DNA from 2 places in the Alkalihalophilus lindianensis genome. Region 2 is predicted to be linked to the other one. Evidence: predicted binding sites of a transcription regulator. Region 2 holds the regulator's gene; the other holds the start of a gene.
The links. The regulator Rex, encoded in region 2, represses fermentation and respiration genes when NADH is low (regulators of the CRP and FNR family bind a similar motif). The targets are predictions, from matches to a motif close to TTGTGAAATATTTCACAA.
Positions count from the first base shown of each region.

Region 1: RYX56_RS07055 (L-lactate dehydrogenase) is a predicted target of Rex. The motif match lies at 4,705-4,722, and genes of this name have one in related genera.

Region 1 is NZ_JAWJBA010000002.1:61,119-69,792, reverse strand. It holds gene RYX56_RS07095 (SDR family oxidoreductase) at 1-355, shown strand, start outside; partial or broken gene RYX56_RS25815 (SDR family oxidoreductase) at 306-588, shown strand; gene RYX56_RS07090 (YuzD family protein) at 649-954, shown strand; gene RYX56_RS07085 (hypothetical protein) at 1,245-1,388, opposite strand; gene RYX56_RS07080 (NAD(P)/FAD-dependent oxidoreductase) at 1,414-2,484, opposite strand; partial or broken gene RYX56_RS07075 (TetR/AcrR family transcriptional regulator) at 2,944-3,057, opposite strand; gene RYX56_RS07070 (YuzB family protein) at 3,246-3,482, shown strand; gene RYX56_RS07065 (hypothetical protein) at 3,558-3,797, shown strand; gene dapF (diaminopimelate epimerase) at 3,823-4,656, shown strand; gene RYX56_RS07055 (L-lactate dehydrogenase) at 4,828-5,775, shown strand; gene mqnE (aminofutalosine synthase MqnE) at 5,817-6,911, opposite strand; gene RYX56_RS07045 (Spo0E family sporulation regulatory protein-aspartic acid phosphatase) at 7,254-7,457, shown strand; gene RYX56_RS07040 (HesB/IscA family protein) at 7,537-7,890, shown strand; gene RYX56_RS07035 (NAD(P)/FAD-dependent oxidoreductase) at 7,933-8,674, opposite strand, start outside.
Region 2 is NZ_JAWJBA010000011.1:61,213-69,886, reverse strand. It holds gene RYX56_RS19980 (glycosyltransferase family protein) at 1-1,058, shown strand, start outside; gene RYX56_RS19975 (hypothetical protein) at 1,042-1,455, shown strand; gene RYX56_RS19970 (ABC transporter ATP-binding protein) at 1,508-3,454, opposite strand; gene RYX56_RS19965 (redox-sensing transcriptional repressor Rex) at 3,692-4,327, shown strand; gene tatAY (sec-independent protein translocase protein TatAY) at 4,359-4,541, shown strand; gene tatC (twin-arginine translocase subunit TatC) at 4,559-5,323, shown strand; gene RYX56_RS19950 (Fur-regulated basic protein FbpA) at 5,458-5,625, shown strand; gene RYX56_RS19945 (MDR family MFS transporter) at 5,757-7,163, shown strand; gene RYX56_RS19940 (cytochrome ubiquinol oxidase subunit I) at 7,373-8,674, shown strand, end outside.

The DNA.
Region 1 (8,674 bases), on a different contig from region 2:
TGATTTTTTTCAAGCGGATATAGCGAATGAAACAGAAGTCATTCAGTTTTATAAAGAGCTTTCAATGACATTTAGCTCAATCGATGTCTTAGTCAATAATGGCGAGATTGCTCCACCTGCAGCTGGGGAACTAGAGAGAATTACAGAAGATGAGTGGCATAAATTATTTAATACGAATGTAGAAGCGACATTATGGATGATGAAGCATGGAATCAAACATATGGACCGTAAAAAAGGAGCATCGATCATAAACCTTGCTGCCACAACGGGCGTCACTACTCACCTGCCGACATTGGCTGCTTATAGTGCCTCAAAAAAAAGCAGCACTTGTGTCATTAACAAAATCATTAGCTAGTCGGTACGCCAAACAGGGTATTCGAATAAATGCGATATCATCGGAACTAATAGATACCCCGCTTGCTCATTTGCTTTATGGTGGGAAAAAGGCTTTTGTATACGCAAATTCTAAGCAGAATAGGCGCAGCACCTGATGAAATAGCATCTATTATTTATTTTCTAGCTTCCAAAGATGCTTCCTATATAATTGGACATAATCTGATTGCTGATGGCGGTCTTTCTCTAAAGTAGATTGATCTTATTGCACGGTTTCATATATGCTTGTTTTAAAGATGAGGAGAGGTGTTTTTGATGAGAGAGATCAAGCTAGTTGTGTACGGAGCAGAGGAAAAATGTGCAAGCTGCATTAATTTACCGACTGCTTATGAAACAAAAGAATGGTTAGAAGCTGCTTTATCGAGAAAGTTTGAAGATAATAAAGTAGAAGTAGATTATGTTGACATTCATGGCAGCTTTGATGAATCTCACCGCTCCTATGTACAAGGCATTCTTGATGATGAATACTTTTATCCACTGATTGTGTTCAATGATGAAGTAGTAGGTGAAGGCAATCCTAGATTGAAGACAATTTACGAAAAAATTGAAGCGAGTATTTGAGGTTTTGGAATCGGAGGAGGAGCTGGTGGGGCGTGTTTCGCACATAAGAGTAGAGGATCATGGTCGTTCGCACATTTATTGCAAATGGCGCACATAAAAGGCAGCTTTTCGCTCATATTTCGATTATTTCGCACATACCCCTGGCAATATCGCACATAACCCAGATTTTGCGCACATATCGAAAAAAAGGCTACTGCAATTGCAGTAGCCCTTCCACTTTTCCTGTCTAGCTTCAGGGCTCAGGTCATCGGTCGCTTCACTTTGTCAAACGAAGCAAAAAGCGCTTCTTATTACCAAAGCTCCACCGCCCTCATACCTGAACGAGCCTTTCCGCTTTTCTTGTCTAGCTTCGGCTCGTTGTCCTGCGGGAAATAACGGTGCATCGAATGAAGGTATAAAGCACCTTCATATCGCTCCCCCTTATATTTCCGCATGCCAGCCCACTCACCTCCGCTTTTCTTACGACCCGGAGTGGTGTTTGTACATCCATAATACGCCGCTTTTTAGGACGCGTGGTACGCGGCCGAGCAGGGTACGCTCGCCCATAAGTCCGAAGCCATGTTTTTTACCGAGTGATCCAAGAACGCCTTTTAGCTTGATGCGTGGGAGTTCTTCTGGAAGTGGTTCATTGTTCCATTGTTTCTTTAGGATCGTTACAATTTGTTCCGCTTGTCCTTCCGCCAGCTGTGCACTTGGAGCGTGCGGAAGGCTCGCACAGTCACCTACGACAAAAACATTTTCATCGGTTGGTAGGAAGTGTTGAGGTGTTAAGACAACACGGCCTTGTTGATCCTTTTCAACATCTAAGTTCCGTACAACTTCAACGGGTTGAATACCGGCCGTCCAAATAACAGCATCACTTTCAATACGTTGATCATGATTATAAAGAGCACTTTCATCAACTTTTGTGATATTTGATTTGTTAATCACTTCGACACCGTGGTCAATGAACCAATTTTGTACATACGTACTTAAGCGACGAGGAAACATGGAAAGGATGATCTCGCCACGGTCAAATAATTTAATGGTTAAATCAGGACGGCTTTCACGAAGTTCACTGGCAAGTTCAACTCCGCTTAGACCTGCACCAACAATTGAGACTACTCCTTCAGGACGAACGTTGTTCAAAGCTTCATATGTGCGTCTTGTAGCTCCCATTGTTTGAATGCCATACGTATGCTCAGGTGCACCAGGCACACCATGGTATTTATCTTCACAACCAAGACCAATAATCAACGTATCATAAGGAACGAATTCTCCATTGCTTAATTCAACCGTCTTTTCTTCTAAATGAATTTCAGTGATCGTCTCGTATTTAATGTTCAAACGAGAGTCTTCTGGGAATTGGACACGTAAATGATGGTCGGCAGCGGTTCCTGCTGCGAGTGCATAGTATTCAGTCTTTAAACAGTGATAAGGTAGTCGGTCAATCAACGTAATCTCAACGTCTTCTGGTAGGTCGTTAGGTAAAAGGCGTTGCATAATACGCATTCCGCCGTAACCAGCACCTAAAATGACAAGTTTTTTCATAAGTGAATGTCTCCTTTGTTCCGTAATAGCTTCTAAGCTTGCATGGATCAATGCCATGACTTTATTGACTAGCTGAGCCTTTGTTGGTTCGTTAGCAAATGTTTGTAAACCATATGACACATGGCTATTGATAATGTGACTCCATGTCTTATTGGGGATCGGTGAGTGAATATCTCCTTTTTCCTCTGCTTGTGTCAATAGTATTTCCCAATGAGGAAGAAGGGATTGCTCATCTTCAATGACATGCTTCCAAATCTGAATTGTAAGCTTAGGGTGTATGTCATAATCGCTTAAAATAAATTGTAGGTAGGAGCGAATACGCACAACTAAAGGAAGCCTTCTTAAATGATTTTGTTCAATATAAGGAAGGACAGCTTGTATGCGCTCATTTGCAAGCGAGTGCATGATCGATTCTTTTGTAGGAAAATAGTTAAAGAACGTACCTTTAGCGACATTAGCTGCTTTTGTTATCTCTAAAACAGTCGTATGGGAAAACCCTTTTTCAAGAAATAATTCTCTGGCTGCCTGTTCGATTCTTATCTTAGTTTGTTCTTTCTTTGCTTTTTCGCTCATGTCGTCGCTCCTTAAAAATGACCCTGGTCAGTTTTGATTATAACGACTTATACGATAAATAACAACAAATTTGTGAATTTTTTTAGAGGTAGAAGGAAGTAAATTTCTTAGGGATTGCTAAGGGGAGAGGATTGACTTATAAGGAGCTTGCGAGTAGGATTATAGACAAGAAATTTGAGGTGAAAGTGATGCGTCCAATTATCGAATTTTGTTTAAGTAACTTAGCGAGTGGCACGCAAAAAGCGATGGAAGAGCTAGAGCGTGATCCCAATTTAGATATTATTGAGTATGGTTGTCTCGGAAATTGTGGAAGCTGTGCTGTTACTCCTTTTGCCCTTGTAAATGGAGAATATATATCAGGTGAAACAAATGAAGAATTAATCGAAAATATTTATAGTTACTTAGAAGAAAATCCAATGTTCTAATAGTAGGCTTCTAGTCATTCTAGAAGCTTCTTTTGTACATATAACCTTCTATTATATAAAAAAGGATGATGATGAATGGATGTGATTCCGTTTCAAAATACCTTGCCTTATGAACGGCAGTATGAGGATATTTATATAAGTACATGTCCGTTCTGTGACTCTGAGCAAGTGTTAACGAATATGAAAGCACGTGATTATAAACAGGCAAAAGATGGCGTGAAGACTCATCTTATTATGCCTTGTTGCCATAGTAAGATTACGATTTTAGAAGCAGATGAAGACTATTTTTGGGCGGATGAAAAATTAAGGAAATGAGGCGTAAGGATTGAATTTTACAAAAATGCACGGTCTTGGTAATAGTTACATTTATGTTGATCTATTTAAAGAAACGCTATCAGAAGAGCAGTTAGCACCTCTTGCTATTGAAGTGGCTGATAAAAATAAAGGAATTGGCTCAGATGGAATGATTTTAGTCTGTCCATCAGATAAAGCTCCGGTAAAGATGCGAGTATTTAACAATGATGGCTCAGAAGCGAAAAATTGCGGGAACGGTCTACGTTGCGTCGCTAAATTTGCTTATGAACATGGATACGTTAATGAGGAGACTTTTCAAATCGAAACATTAGGTGGACTTGTAACTGCAACGGTTCATGTAGAAAATGAGCGTGTACATACAGTCACTGTAAACATGGGGCAGCCACGTTTATCTAGAGAAAGCCTTCCGATGCAAGGAGAGGCGAGTCATCAAGTGGTAGCGGAGCCATTTGACGTTGCTAACACAGAACTTGAATTAACAGCTGTATCAATGGGCAATCCACATGGAGTCTTTTTTATAGAAGATATTAACCAAGCTCCGGTCGATACGTTAGGACCAATTATTGAGAAGGATCCACGTTTTCCAGAGTGGATTAATGTTGAGTTTGTGGAAGTAGTCAGTGAAACTGAGCTTCATTTCCGTGTTTGGGAACGTGGATCTGGCATTACACAAGCTTGTGGTACAGGTGCTTGTGCAGCCGTCGTTGCATCTATTTTAAATCATCATGCCAAAAAAGGAACAGCAGTAACCGTTCATTTACTCGGTGGCGATTTAGAGATTGAGTGGAGAGAAGACGGCGATGTATTAATGACCGGAGCTGCAGAAGTGATTTGTGAAGGTTTATATAAAAGAAAGTAGTAAGGTAGGAACTGGTATCGCTCATACCAGTTTCTCTTTAAAATAACTTTGTGAAAAATTTCACAAATAAGCCTTAACTTATGGTGGAATGAGGTAGATATTGGAGATTATTTGGAATAAACTTAAGATGTAAATAAGGTAGATGTAGATTTTCCTTGGGAGGTTTTTTAGATGATTAATGAATTAAAAAGCATGAAGGTTGTTTTAATTGGGGCAGGGTCTGTTGGTGCAAGTTATGCTTTCGCTTTATTGAATCAAGGCTTTGTGAGAGATTTAGTCATAATTGATTTGAACCACGGTAAAGCAGAAGGGGATGCGATTGACCTTCTACACGGTATGCCATTCTCTTCACCAATGAACATTTGGGCTGGGAGCTATGAAGATTGTAAGGATGCTGATCTTGTAGTAAATTGTGCTGGAGCGAATCAAGGACCTGGAGAAACTCGTCTAGACTTATTAGAAAAAAATGCAAAAACCTTTAAAATCATTACCGAGTCTGTGATGAAAGCAGGATTTAAAGGGATTTTCTTAATTGCGACAAACCCTGTTGATGTGTTAACATATGCGACTTGGAAATATTCAGGCCTTCCTGCTCATCGCGTGATTGGCTCTGGAACCGTTCTTGATACAGCAAGATTTCGTTATGCTCTAGCTGATAAATTCCAAGTGGATGCAAGAAATGTACACGGCTACATATTAGGTGAGCATGGCGATTCTTCATTCCCGGTGTATAGTCATGTTACGATAGGTGGCAAACCATTGAAAGATTATCAAGATCCAAATAAGCCAGAAGTTAAAGAGCTAGATGAGTTATTTGTAAGTGTGCGTGATGCGGCTTACGACATCATCCAGAAAAAAGGGTCAACGTATTATGGAATTGCAATGGGTCTTGCTAGAATCACAAAGGCAATCATAAAAAATGAAAATGCTGTGTTACCAGTCTCATCTTTACTTGAAGGAGAGTACGGTCAACAGGATGTGTGTATAGGGGTTCCGGCAATTATTAATTCAAGTGGTATAAGAGAGATAGTAGAACTAAACTTAACTGATAAAGAACAACAGCAATTTGATCAATCGGCTCAGGTCTTAAAGCAATCTATTCATCAAATTTTTAAATAGAAAAGAGACATTCCAATGTTGGAATGTCTCTTTTCCTAGTTTTAGTACGTTTTAATCGTATTGTAGAACGTGTCACGCTCAACCGGGATTTTGTTAGCACTTTTAATTAAGTAAATTAACTCATCACGTGTAATTCCTTGTGAAGTTAACGCACCTACTGAATGAGAAATACGCTCTTCAATTAATGTACCGTGAATGTCACTAGAGCCAAATGTAAGGGCCATTTGAGTTAATTGCACCCCAATGTTGATCCAATAGGCTTTAATGTGATCAAAGTTATCTAGCATTAAACGACTGATTGCAAGTGTTCTCATATCATCGTAAGCAGTTGTACGACGTTTTAGACCAGCATTGATACTACGTGGTTGCATCGCAAGTGGAATAAAGACCATGTAACCATTTGTGCGATCTTGAAGCTGACGAAGACGATCCATATGAATCAAACGTTCTTCTTTTGTTTCAATTGAACCATAAAGCATCGTTGCGTGAGTTTTAAGGCCGAGATTATGAGCAATTTCGTGCGCTTCTAACCATTGGTCTGTAGAAGCTTTATCTGGACTCATCTTTAAGCGATAACGCTCAGTTAAAATCTCAGCACCACCACCAGGTAGCGTATCTAGTCCGGCTTTAATCAATTCCTCTAATACTTCTTTCATTGATAAACCAGAAATACGTGAGAAAAACTCAATTTCTGCACCTGTATAGGCTTTTACCGTTACATCCGGATAATGTTTCTTCAGAGTGCGAATCGTATCTAAATAGTAATCGAAAGGAACCTCGTGATTATGACCACCAACGATATGGAACTCACGAATGTTGTCATTCCAGCGCTCTTCTACATATTGCAAGAGAGCGGCGCTATCCATCGTGTAGGCACCTTCTTCGCCAGGTTTACGCTTGAATCCACAGAAGCCACAATTCGCTTCACAGACGTTTGTCGGGTTAATGTACATGTTTTGAATGAAATACACATTGTCCCCATTTTTATTATAGTTGACTTGGTTTGCTAATTGAGCAATGCCTAGTAGGTCTGGTGAATCGAATAAATAAAGACCATCTTCAATTGAAAGGCGCTCACCGTGCTGAACTTTTTCTGCAATTCCTTGTAATTTTGTATCAGTAAGGATTGTAGTCATTTTTCCTTATCCTCCATTCCGTCTACAGTAGACGTACAGTACATATTTTTCGTAACTCTAAGTAAAAGGTGTAAAACCTTAGAAAAGTTATTTTGAAACAACATAGCTCAATAATCACTATTATACTATCAGATTGAGATAATGAAAACAAAGTGCACCTTTTTGGAAAAGTAGCAGGAGTTTGAATATCTTGTGTAGAAAATGTAAAAAACAATAAAAATCATCTATATTTAGTAATTTCATAGTTGATTTACTTACGTTAATTATTTAAAATGTAAGTAATATACAAATCTAGAAGTACGTACGTCTATAGAATAAATTAGTGTTGAGGGGTGATTTGGGATGACTACAGCATTAACTTACGATGCTTGCCTGGAAAAAATTGAATACTTACGTGAGCAAATGATAAATGCAGCAAAAAAATATGGCATGACTCACCCTCTCGTATTAGATTATAGTCAAAAATTAGATCGTGCACATAACATTGCTATGATGCACCGTAGTGCTGAAAAAACAAATTGGAATAAAGAAGTATTTCAATTTTGAAGGGTTGATCAGCGCATGTCTCTTGAGGTTCAGGAGCACAAAATGTATACTGAGAGCAATCGTTAATAGGAGTGATAAAATGATTACATTAACGGAAGCGGCAGTAAGTCAGATTAAAGAAATGATGAAAGCAGAGGACCAAGAAGGTCTAATGCTACGCGTTGGAGTAAAGGGTGGCGGCTGTAGTGGCCTTTCATATGGTATGGGATTTGATACCGAGAAGACGGATGAAGATACAAAGATTGAAATTAGTGGATTACCCATTCTAATTGACAATGAAAGTGTTGCAATTATTAAAGGTGTCGTCATTGATTACAAACAAAACATGATGGGTGGCGGCTTTACCATTGATAATCCTAATGCCATTGCCTCATGTGGGTGTGGATCATCTTTTAGAACAGCCACGAATGCCGGAACGCCAGAAGATTGCTAATCCAAAAAGTGCCTTCGCTATCAAGCGAAGGCACTTTTCTTTTTAAAATAAGCTTGTACTATGTCCAGGGTGTAGCTTTGCGTTCGGGTCGATATACGCTTTGGCATTATTGACCGCTGTAGGTGCCTCGCCAAATCCTGTTGCAATTAACTTTACTTTTCCATCATATGTACAAACATCTCCTGCAGAGTAGATCCCTTTAATGTTTGTCTCCATTTTAGAATTCACCACAATCGAATTCTTCTCAATTTCAAGACCCCATTGTTTAATTGGGCCGAGTGAAGAAACGAAGCCAAAGTTAACAATGACTGCATCAACCTCTAGCGTTTCTACCCTCTCTCCTTTGATTTCTTGCAATGTCACTTTGTTAATGGCATCACCATTGCCATGCAATTCCTTAATTTCAAAAGGAGTCATTACATTCACTTCGGATTGATGAAGGAGTTCGACACTATGCTCATGCGCACGGAACTTATTGCGACGGTGAATCAGAGTCACTTCTTTTGCTAAAGGTTCAAGCATTAATGACCAGTCAAGTGCTGAATCACCACCACCACAAACGAGTACACGCTTACCTGTGAAGCTGCTTAAGTCATTAATAAAGTAGTGAAGATTTTTACCTTCATATTGAGTAGCGCCATCTACTTCCAGGCGACGAGGTTGGAAGGCCCCAACTCCAGCTGTGATAATAATGGCTTTTGAGTAATGAGTTTCCTTATCCGTAACAATCGTAAACGTCTCATCCTCTTGTTTGTCTACATTTGTTACGGATTGTTCTAAAACA
Region 2 (8,674 bases):
AAACACGGGCAAACGTGCTTTCTACATATATCACTACCCTTGTATTGTTGTTAATAACAGCAGGAGGGTTAATGATTTTTAAAAGTCCTCAATTTCTGGGGCGCAATGCATTAAAAGTCATTATTCTATCTGCACTTTGCTCGCCATTACCTTTTTTGATAGGGGCAAAACTACTTATCCACACTGGGGTTGCTGGATTTGTTCTTTTTGTTTTAATCACTTCACTAGCTTGTGGATACTTGGTCAATCGTATGGGAACCTATTCGATTTCGATTATAGGAGGATTGTTATTTTTTTTCATTTCCTTGGATTTAGTACTAGGCACACCTTTTATGCAGCGCTCTTATCTTGGCTATGATCCTATTATTGGGGCAAGGTATTATGGGATTGGAAATGAGTATGCTGGAGTATATATTATTGCTGGATTAGCATTTTTAAGCAGTGTAAATTCTTCGAAAAAAAGTTGGATTGTTTTATCTGTGAGTTTCGTTATGCTTATCCAACTTATACTGTTAGGGCACAGTGAGTTCGGTACCAATGCTGGGGCTACAATATCTGCGGGAATTGCCTACTCAATTTTCCTCTACCGGCTATTGAATTTGAGGCTTTCTTTTGTACGCGTGATTTTACTCGGAGTGATTTCAGTCTTATTGCTGTTTTTCTTTTTATATATGCTACAATTAACTGGAAACAAAACACATATTGGGGCAGGGTTTAATCGTTTACTTGAAGGTGATTTCACCTACATTTTTAATACAATGGAGCGGAAGTTGACGATGAATTGGAAGATATTCAGGCATTCAAATTGGACACAATTATTTGTGACCAGTTATGTAGTTGTGATGGTCATGCTTTTTAGAAAGATATTATTAAAAAAGTATCAGATCCATGCATTAATCCTCCAAACGGGAGTGACTGCATCAATTGCTCTGCTTTTATTAAATGATTCTGGAGTTGTCGCTGCGGCAACGTCCATGTTTTGTGTCGTATCTATTCATTATTATTGGTTATTGGAACATAAGCAAAAAGGGGAGCATGAGATTGGAGAAAAAAATTAAACGAGCACGAATGCTACGTATAGGGGTGCTCGTCGTCTTAGCGGTTGGTTTATTACTGGACTACTTTCCTCATTTGGTTAACGGTGGTTTAGGAGGTAGGGGAACCTTTTTCTTACTATTAGTAGGTTTTGGTTTTGCTGTGGCAGCTGAAGTAATGATCCCACGTGATAAAAGAAGAAGACAAGGAATACCAATATGGGAGCATGATTTGTTTTTTATTTTTTATGTGATTGGTTTAATTGCTCTTTTCACCTACTTTGGTGGAGAATCTCAAGTTGGGTTAAGCATCACTCATCCTGTATTGTGGATTTTTGTTGTCTACGCGTTTATCAAATGGAATCTTGATCGTAAGTCTAGACCACAAGATGAAGAAGAAGAGATCAGTAAAAAAAATTAAAAGATCAAAGGCATTCACTAAATGAATGCCTTTGATCTTTTTTTATGATTTCTTATTCTGATTGCAATTCTTCCCATTCTGCCATTAACTGCTCAATTGAAAGTTTGTGGTGATCTATTTCTTGTTGAATCGATTGGGCTTGTTCATGGTCTGAGTAAATCTCAGGATCACATAGTGCTTCCTCTTGTGTCGCAAGGTTTGTTTCGAGATCTTCAATCTTTGTCTCGATTTCTTCAATACGACGTAAGCGTTGACGCTCTTGACGTTTTACTTCTTTATCCTGTGCAAAAGATTGTTTGTCCGTTTTTCCTTGAGTAGGGTCAGAAGCATGTGAAGATGACTGTACTTGTTCTTCTTTTTCTTTTAACAAAAGCCTCTGACGATTTTCTTCTTTTTTCTCTAGGTAATAATCATAGTCACCTAAATAATCCGTTACTTGTCCATTGTCTAATTCACATACTCTTGTAGCAAGTCGATTTAGGAAATAGCGATCATGTGAAACGAAAAGAAGGGTACCAGGATAGTTGATTAAAGCTGCTTCAAGCACTTCTTTTGCATCAAGGTCTAAATGGTTTGTTGGCTCATCTAGTATCAGTAAATTTGCTTTTTGCATCATTAATTTTGCTAAAGCGAGACGAGCTTTCTCTCCTCCACTTAAAGCTGATACAGGCTTTAAAACATCATCGCCTGAAAAGAGAAAGTTACCAAGAACGGTTCTGATTTCTTTTTCAGGTAGCAATGTATGGTCATCCCATAATTCGTGAAGGACTAATTTATTCGATTTGAGCTTTGTTTGTTCTTGGTCATAATAGCCAACTACAACGTTGCTTCCAAATCGAATTGTTCCATTTGTATAAGGAATTTGCTTCGTAATGGCTTTTAAAATGGTTGATTTACCAGCGCCGTTTGGACCGATCAAGGCGACACTTTCCTCCCGATTCAAATCAAGTTTAAGATTAGAGAAAATAGCCTCTTCGCCGTACTGTACTTCTAAATTGTCAATGCGTAAAACTTCATTTCCGCTTTGTCGTTCAATTTGAAAAGAGAAATAAGCGGATTTTTCATCTCCTTCAGGTCGGTCAAGTCTATTCATTTTTTCAAGTTGCTTACGACGACTTTGCGCCCTTTTAGTAGTAGACGCACGAGCAATATTACGCTGAACGAAATCTTCTAATTTAGCGACTTCACCTTGCTGTTTTTCATATTGTTTTTTCTCAAGCTCATAGCGCTTTGCTTTTTCTTCTAAATAGTGAGTGTAATTACCTACATATTTTCTAGAATGTGTACGTGAAATTTCAACAACTTGTGTCACAATCTTATCAAGAAAATAACGGTCATGAGAAACAATAAGGATGGCACCTGGATAACCTTGAAGATATTGCTCAAGCCATGTTAGCGTTTCAATATCGAGATGATTTGTAGGTTCATCTAAAATAAGTAAGTCTGGTCTCGTTAATAGGAGCTTCCCTAAAGCAAGCCTTGTTTTTTGCCCCCCACTTAGTGTTGAGATCTTTGTATTATAATCGAATGAATCAAAATGAAGCCCTGAAAGAACACTTCTAATATCGGCTTCGTATTGATAGCCACCCTTATCCTTAAAATCCAACTGCAACTGATCATATTCTGCTAATAATTTGTTGTAATTTGTATCGTTGTTTAATAGATCTGGGTCCGACATTTTCTGTTCCATTTCTCTAAGTCTTTTTTCCATTTTCATAAGAGGGGTAAAGACGGTGAGCATCTCTTCCCAAATAGATAGGCCGGATTCGAGTCCTGTATCCTGTGCGAGATAACCCATCTCAACATCTTTAGGACGGATAATATCCCCACTATCGAACGAGAGCTGACCTGCAATTGTTTTTAAGAGAGTTGATTTTCCGGCTCCGTTTCTGCCTACTAGTGCTACACGGTCGCCAGTTTGTACTTCTAGTTTAATGTTTGATAAAATCGGTTCTGCACCGAATGATTTTGAAAGGTTTACACATTGTAATAAAATCATGGGGTATCCCTCAATCCTTACATATCAGTAGTTTTCTTCGTTAAGTGTAACGTATATAGGATTAATCAACAACTTATTGACGAGTACGTAAAACGATTACATTATAGTGTAAATGGTGTACAATGATACTAATGTTTGTCTTATTTTGAAAAAGAATGACTTATTAGAACTAATCATACAGTGCTTGTGGACCATAGATCGTTTAAACAGAGACGCTAGGAGAGGAGGGAATTTTAATTGAAACCAGAACAAGCAAAAATTCCTCAAGCAACAGCAAAACGATTGCCACTCTATTACCGCTTTTTAGAGAACCTACATGCATCAGGCAAGCAGCGTGTTTCATCAACTGAACTAAGTGAAGCAGTGAAAGTAGATTCAGCAACGATTCGTCGAGACTTTTCGTATTTTGGAGCTCTTGGTAAGAAAGGATATGGCTACAATGTCAATTATTTACTTTCCTTCTTTAGAGAAACACTTGACCAGAATGAATTAACGAAAGTGATATTAGTTGGGGTGGGAAACTTGGGGACTGCTTTTCTCCATTACAACTTCTCAAAAAATAACAATACCCAAATCGAGATGGCTTTTGATGTTGATGATAAAAAAATTGGCACGGAAGTAGGCGGAGTACAAATTTACAATCTTGACGATTTAGAGAACATTTTAGATCCAGAAGTAACTGTAGCCATCCTCACAGTGCCCTCTCAAGCAGCGCAAAAGATTGCTGATCGACTTGTAGATGCAGGTATTAAAGGGATTTTGAACTTTACTCCAGCAAGGTTATCAGTTCCAGATTCAGTTAGAGTTCATCATATAGACTTATCCGTAGAATTACAGGCATTGGTTTATTTTTTGAAGCATTATCCGTTATAATAAGAGTAGATTGGACAAGGAGGTGCTACCTATGGGTTTAGGTGCAGGAAGTATTGTTATTATTGGACTTGTCGCATTGTTGATTTTTGGACCAAAGAAGCTGCCAGAGCTTGGGAAGGCAGCAGGAAATACATTGCGTGAATTTAAAAACGCCACAAAAGGCTTGGCTGACGAAGAGGACGATAAAAAGAAAACAACTAAAGATCAAGCTTAAGCAGGAAGGGTTTATAAATGGAAGCACGTGATATGTCGGTAATGGACCATATTGGAGAGTTGCGACGTCGGATTATGATCGTCGTTGTATTCTTTCTAATTGCACTCATTGCCGGCTTCTTTTTAGCCACACCGTTAATTACGTATCTACAAAATGCACCGACTGCGCAAGATTTATCGATGCATGCTTTTAAGATGACTGATTCTATTAGAGTCTTTATGACATTTGCCTTTGCAAGTGCTCTAATTATTATTTTTCCTGTGATTTTATATCAATTATGGGCTTTTATTAGACCGGGGTTGCATGAGAATGAACAAAAAGCTACTCTAGCTTATATTCCTATTGCTTTTATTTTATTTCTAACAGGAATTGCTTTTTCTTATTTCATTTTATTTCCGTTTATTATTCATTTTATGAGCGATTTAGCGGAGAGATTGAATATTACTGAGCATTACGGAATTAATGAGTACTTTTCTTTTTTGTTCCAAATTACATTGCCATTTGGATTGTTGTTTCAGTTACCAGTAGTGGTCATGTTTTTGACTAGATTAGGTCTGATCACCCCAGCTTTCTTATCGAGCGTGCGAAAACTGGCTTACTTTTTATTACTAGTGATCGCCGGCTTTATCACACCACCTGAGCTGTTGAGTCATTTGATGGTTACGTTGCCTCTGTTACTTCTATATGAATTCAGTATATGGGTATCAAGGTTGACCTATCGAAAGGTGTTACGAGCTCAGCGTTTAATGGAAGAAGAGGAAAAAAATCAACATAAGAAGTAGGTCAAGCTGTTAAGCGTTATTCGCTTAACAGCTTTTTTGTAGACTTGCGATAATTTTACATAACAATCTCTGATTGAAATTGTTTAATCAAACGTTTAATTGGGAACTTAACAAGTGGAGAAAGGAGGAAAATCATGAATAGGGCATCAAGTACTACAGAACAATTAAAGGATAATTTAATTGAAAAGATAATCGCTTTTGGTGTATATAAAGTCCAAGGTCGTCAATTATTTGAGTTAACATTACAAGAAATTGAACGAGTTTATCAGTCTTTAAAACAACGCCAAAATCAACATATATAAGAAAGTGGCGAAAAGCTCAACGGATGTGACTTTTAAAAAGTAGTATCTGTGGGGCTTTTTTTGATTTATGAATCTTTAATTCATGCTATGATAAAAGAAAATCTTTCGATAGACGAAATGGTGTGTATATTATGGGGAAACTATCTAGCAAGTGGATGGTGGTAGTAGCCGTACTTCTGGGCTCATTCACCATGATTTTAAATAATAGTATGTTAAACCCAGCAATTCCTAAATTGATGGAAGTATTTGATTCAGATGCAGTAAGTACTGGGTGGGTCATTACTATTTTTATGGTAACAATGGGAATGACAGTCCCTGTAACGGGGTATCTAGGTGACCGATTCGGTAAAAAAAAGCTGTATTGTATCGGGCTTGCTATTTTTGTATTAGGTTCCGTCCTCGGTTCTTTTTCTTGGAATCTTTCATCGTTAATCATCTTTCGTGGTCTCCAAGGGATTGGTGGAGGCATAATGATGCCACTTTCAATGGCCCTTATCTTTGAGGCCTTCCCTAGAAATGAGCGAGGAATGGCCACAGGGGTCTGGGGAATTGCCGCAATGATGGCTCCTACGATTGGACCAACGGTTGGTGGCATTTTGCTTGAGACTACGAGTTGGCATTACTTGTTTTGGTGCAACGTCCCGATTGGCTTACTTGGCTTGTGGTTTGCCTTTAAATATTTGCCAGTGACTGCTGCTAATAAGAAGGTTCACTTTGATTTATGGGGGTTTGTAACGGTTACAGCAGGGGTGGGTGCGATACTGCTCGCTTTAGGTAGAATGTCAGAGCTTACTCACTTATTGATGCCTCTTAATATAGGTCTCGTATTCTCGGGTGTGATTCTACTCATTTCATTTATTCAAATTGAAAAGCGCGTTGATCAGCCTTTACTTGATTTATCTCTATTCCGTGTACCAGCTTATACATATAGTGTCATTATAGCTGGAACAACTTCGATCAGTTTATTCGCAGGGATCTTTTTAATTCCACTATTGATTCAACAAGTGTATGGTCTAAGTGCGATTATGACGGGACTTATCTTCCTTCCCTCTGCTTTATTAACGGGTTTATTTATGACGATAGGTGGAAGAATCTTGGATCGAAAAGGCGCAGGTGGCATCGTGACAACAGGACTTCTCATCCTTTCTATTGGAACATTTGCTTTAGGATTTCTTACTTTAGAAACCTCGCTTCTTTTTATCTTTATTATGATGGCCATTAGAGGGGTTGGAACTGGTTTTAGTACTATGCCAGCGACAACAACTGGCATGAATGCAATACCGGATCGATTGATTTCAAGGGGCTCAGCCATGAATAATGTGATGCGCCAAATGAGTTCGGCGTTAGGGATTGTTTTTATTTCTATATATTATGAGGTGAGACGGGGCCAACTGGTTGGTGCGATCTCGATTGAAGAGGCAAGTCTTAAAGCGATTAATGAAGGGTTTATTGTAGTGGGTCTCATCACGGCTTTATCGATTCCTGCCGCCTATTTATTAGAAAAGAGTTCTAAGAAAGAACTTGAAAAAGCTTCATAGAAGATGAGAAAAAGACTAGAAATAATTGGTCTTTTTCTCATAGATTTGATATTGTGATCAATTTCACATAGTTGTCATAAAAAGATAGGTTTCGACCTTTGTCATTATGGTAATGTGTAATCATATACCTTTTTAAAAAGATAATTAAGTATGTGAATGATTGAGCAAAGGCGCAGATAAATGTTTGTTTTAATTGGGGAGGGAATAGGATGATTGAATACGATCCGGTCTTATATAGTCGTATTTTGACGGGACTGACTTTAGGTTATCACGTTATTTTTGCAACGATTGGGGTGGGTATACCACTATTAATTGCTCTTGCTGAGTGGATAGGGATAAAAAAAAATGATGAACACTACCGTTTGCTTGCTAGACGGTGGGCACGTGGGTTTGTCATTACGGTTGCTATAGGTGTGGTAACAGGTACTGCGATTGGCCTTCAACTTAGCTTGTTATGGCCAAATTTTATGCAAGTTGCAGGTCATGCGATTAGTTTGCCGATGTTTATGGAGGTCTTTGCCTTCTTCTTTGAAGCGATTTTTCTAGGAATCTATCTTTATACATGGGATCGCTTCAAGAACAAGATGCATCACTTCTTATTATTAATACCGGTTGTTATCGGAGCCTCGGCTTCAGGTTTTTTCATTACGACGGTGAATGCATTTATGAATTCACCAACAGGGTTTGAAATTCAAAACGGTGTTATTACAAATATTAACCCCATTGCGGCAATGTTTAATCCAGCTACACCAACAAAAGTGGCACATGTATTATCATCAGCCTACTTAACGTCAGCCTTTGTGTTAGCTGCCATTGCTGCTTATGCCCTGTTAAGAGGGAAAAATCACGTCTATCACAAGAAGGCTCTGCATCTTACAATGACTGTAGCTGCAGTCTTTGCAGTAGCTACAGCTTTAATTGGGGATCTATCCGGCAAATATCTAGCCGAATATCAACCAGAGAAATTAGCGGCTGCAGAGTGGCATTTTGAAACATCGACAGAGGCACCTCTTGTATTGGGTGGTGTACTAGATGAAGATCAAAATATAAAATATGCACTTGAGATTCCTTATGCATTAAGTATTTTAGCTCATGGTTCTCCAACTGCTGAAGTGATTGGCTTAGAGGAGTTTAATCAAGATGAATTACCACCACTAATCGTTCATTACTTCTTTGATGCAATGGTAGGGATTGGAATATTTTTAGCTTTCGTCTCCATTGCTTATGTAGTGATCAAACGCATGCGGAAATGGAATGAACATAACCGTTTATTGTTATGGGCCATCTTACTAGGGGGACCGCTATCAGTTATTGCTATTGAAATGGGTTGGTTCTTTGCTGAAATTGGTCGCCAGCCATGGATACTAGTGGGGTACATGACAACTGCAGAAGGCGCTACAACGTCTGCACATGTTGATCTGATGTTATACTTGTTTATTTTGCTCTATTTAATCTTAACCGTATCATGTATTACAGTTTTACGAATGATGTTCAAATCAAATCCGGTAGAG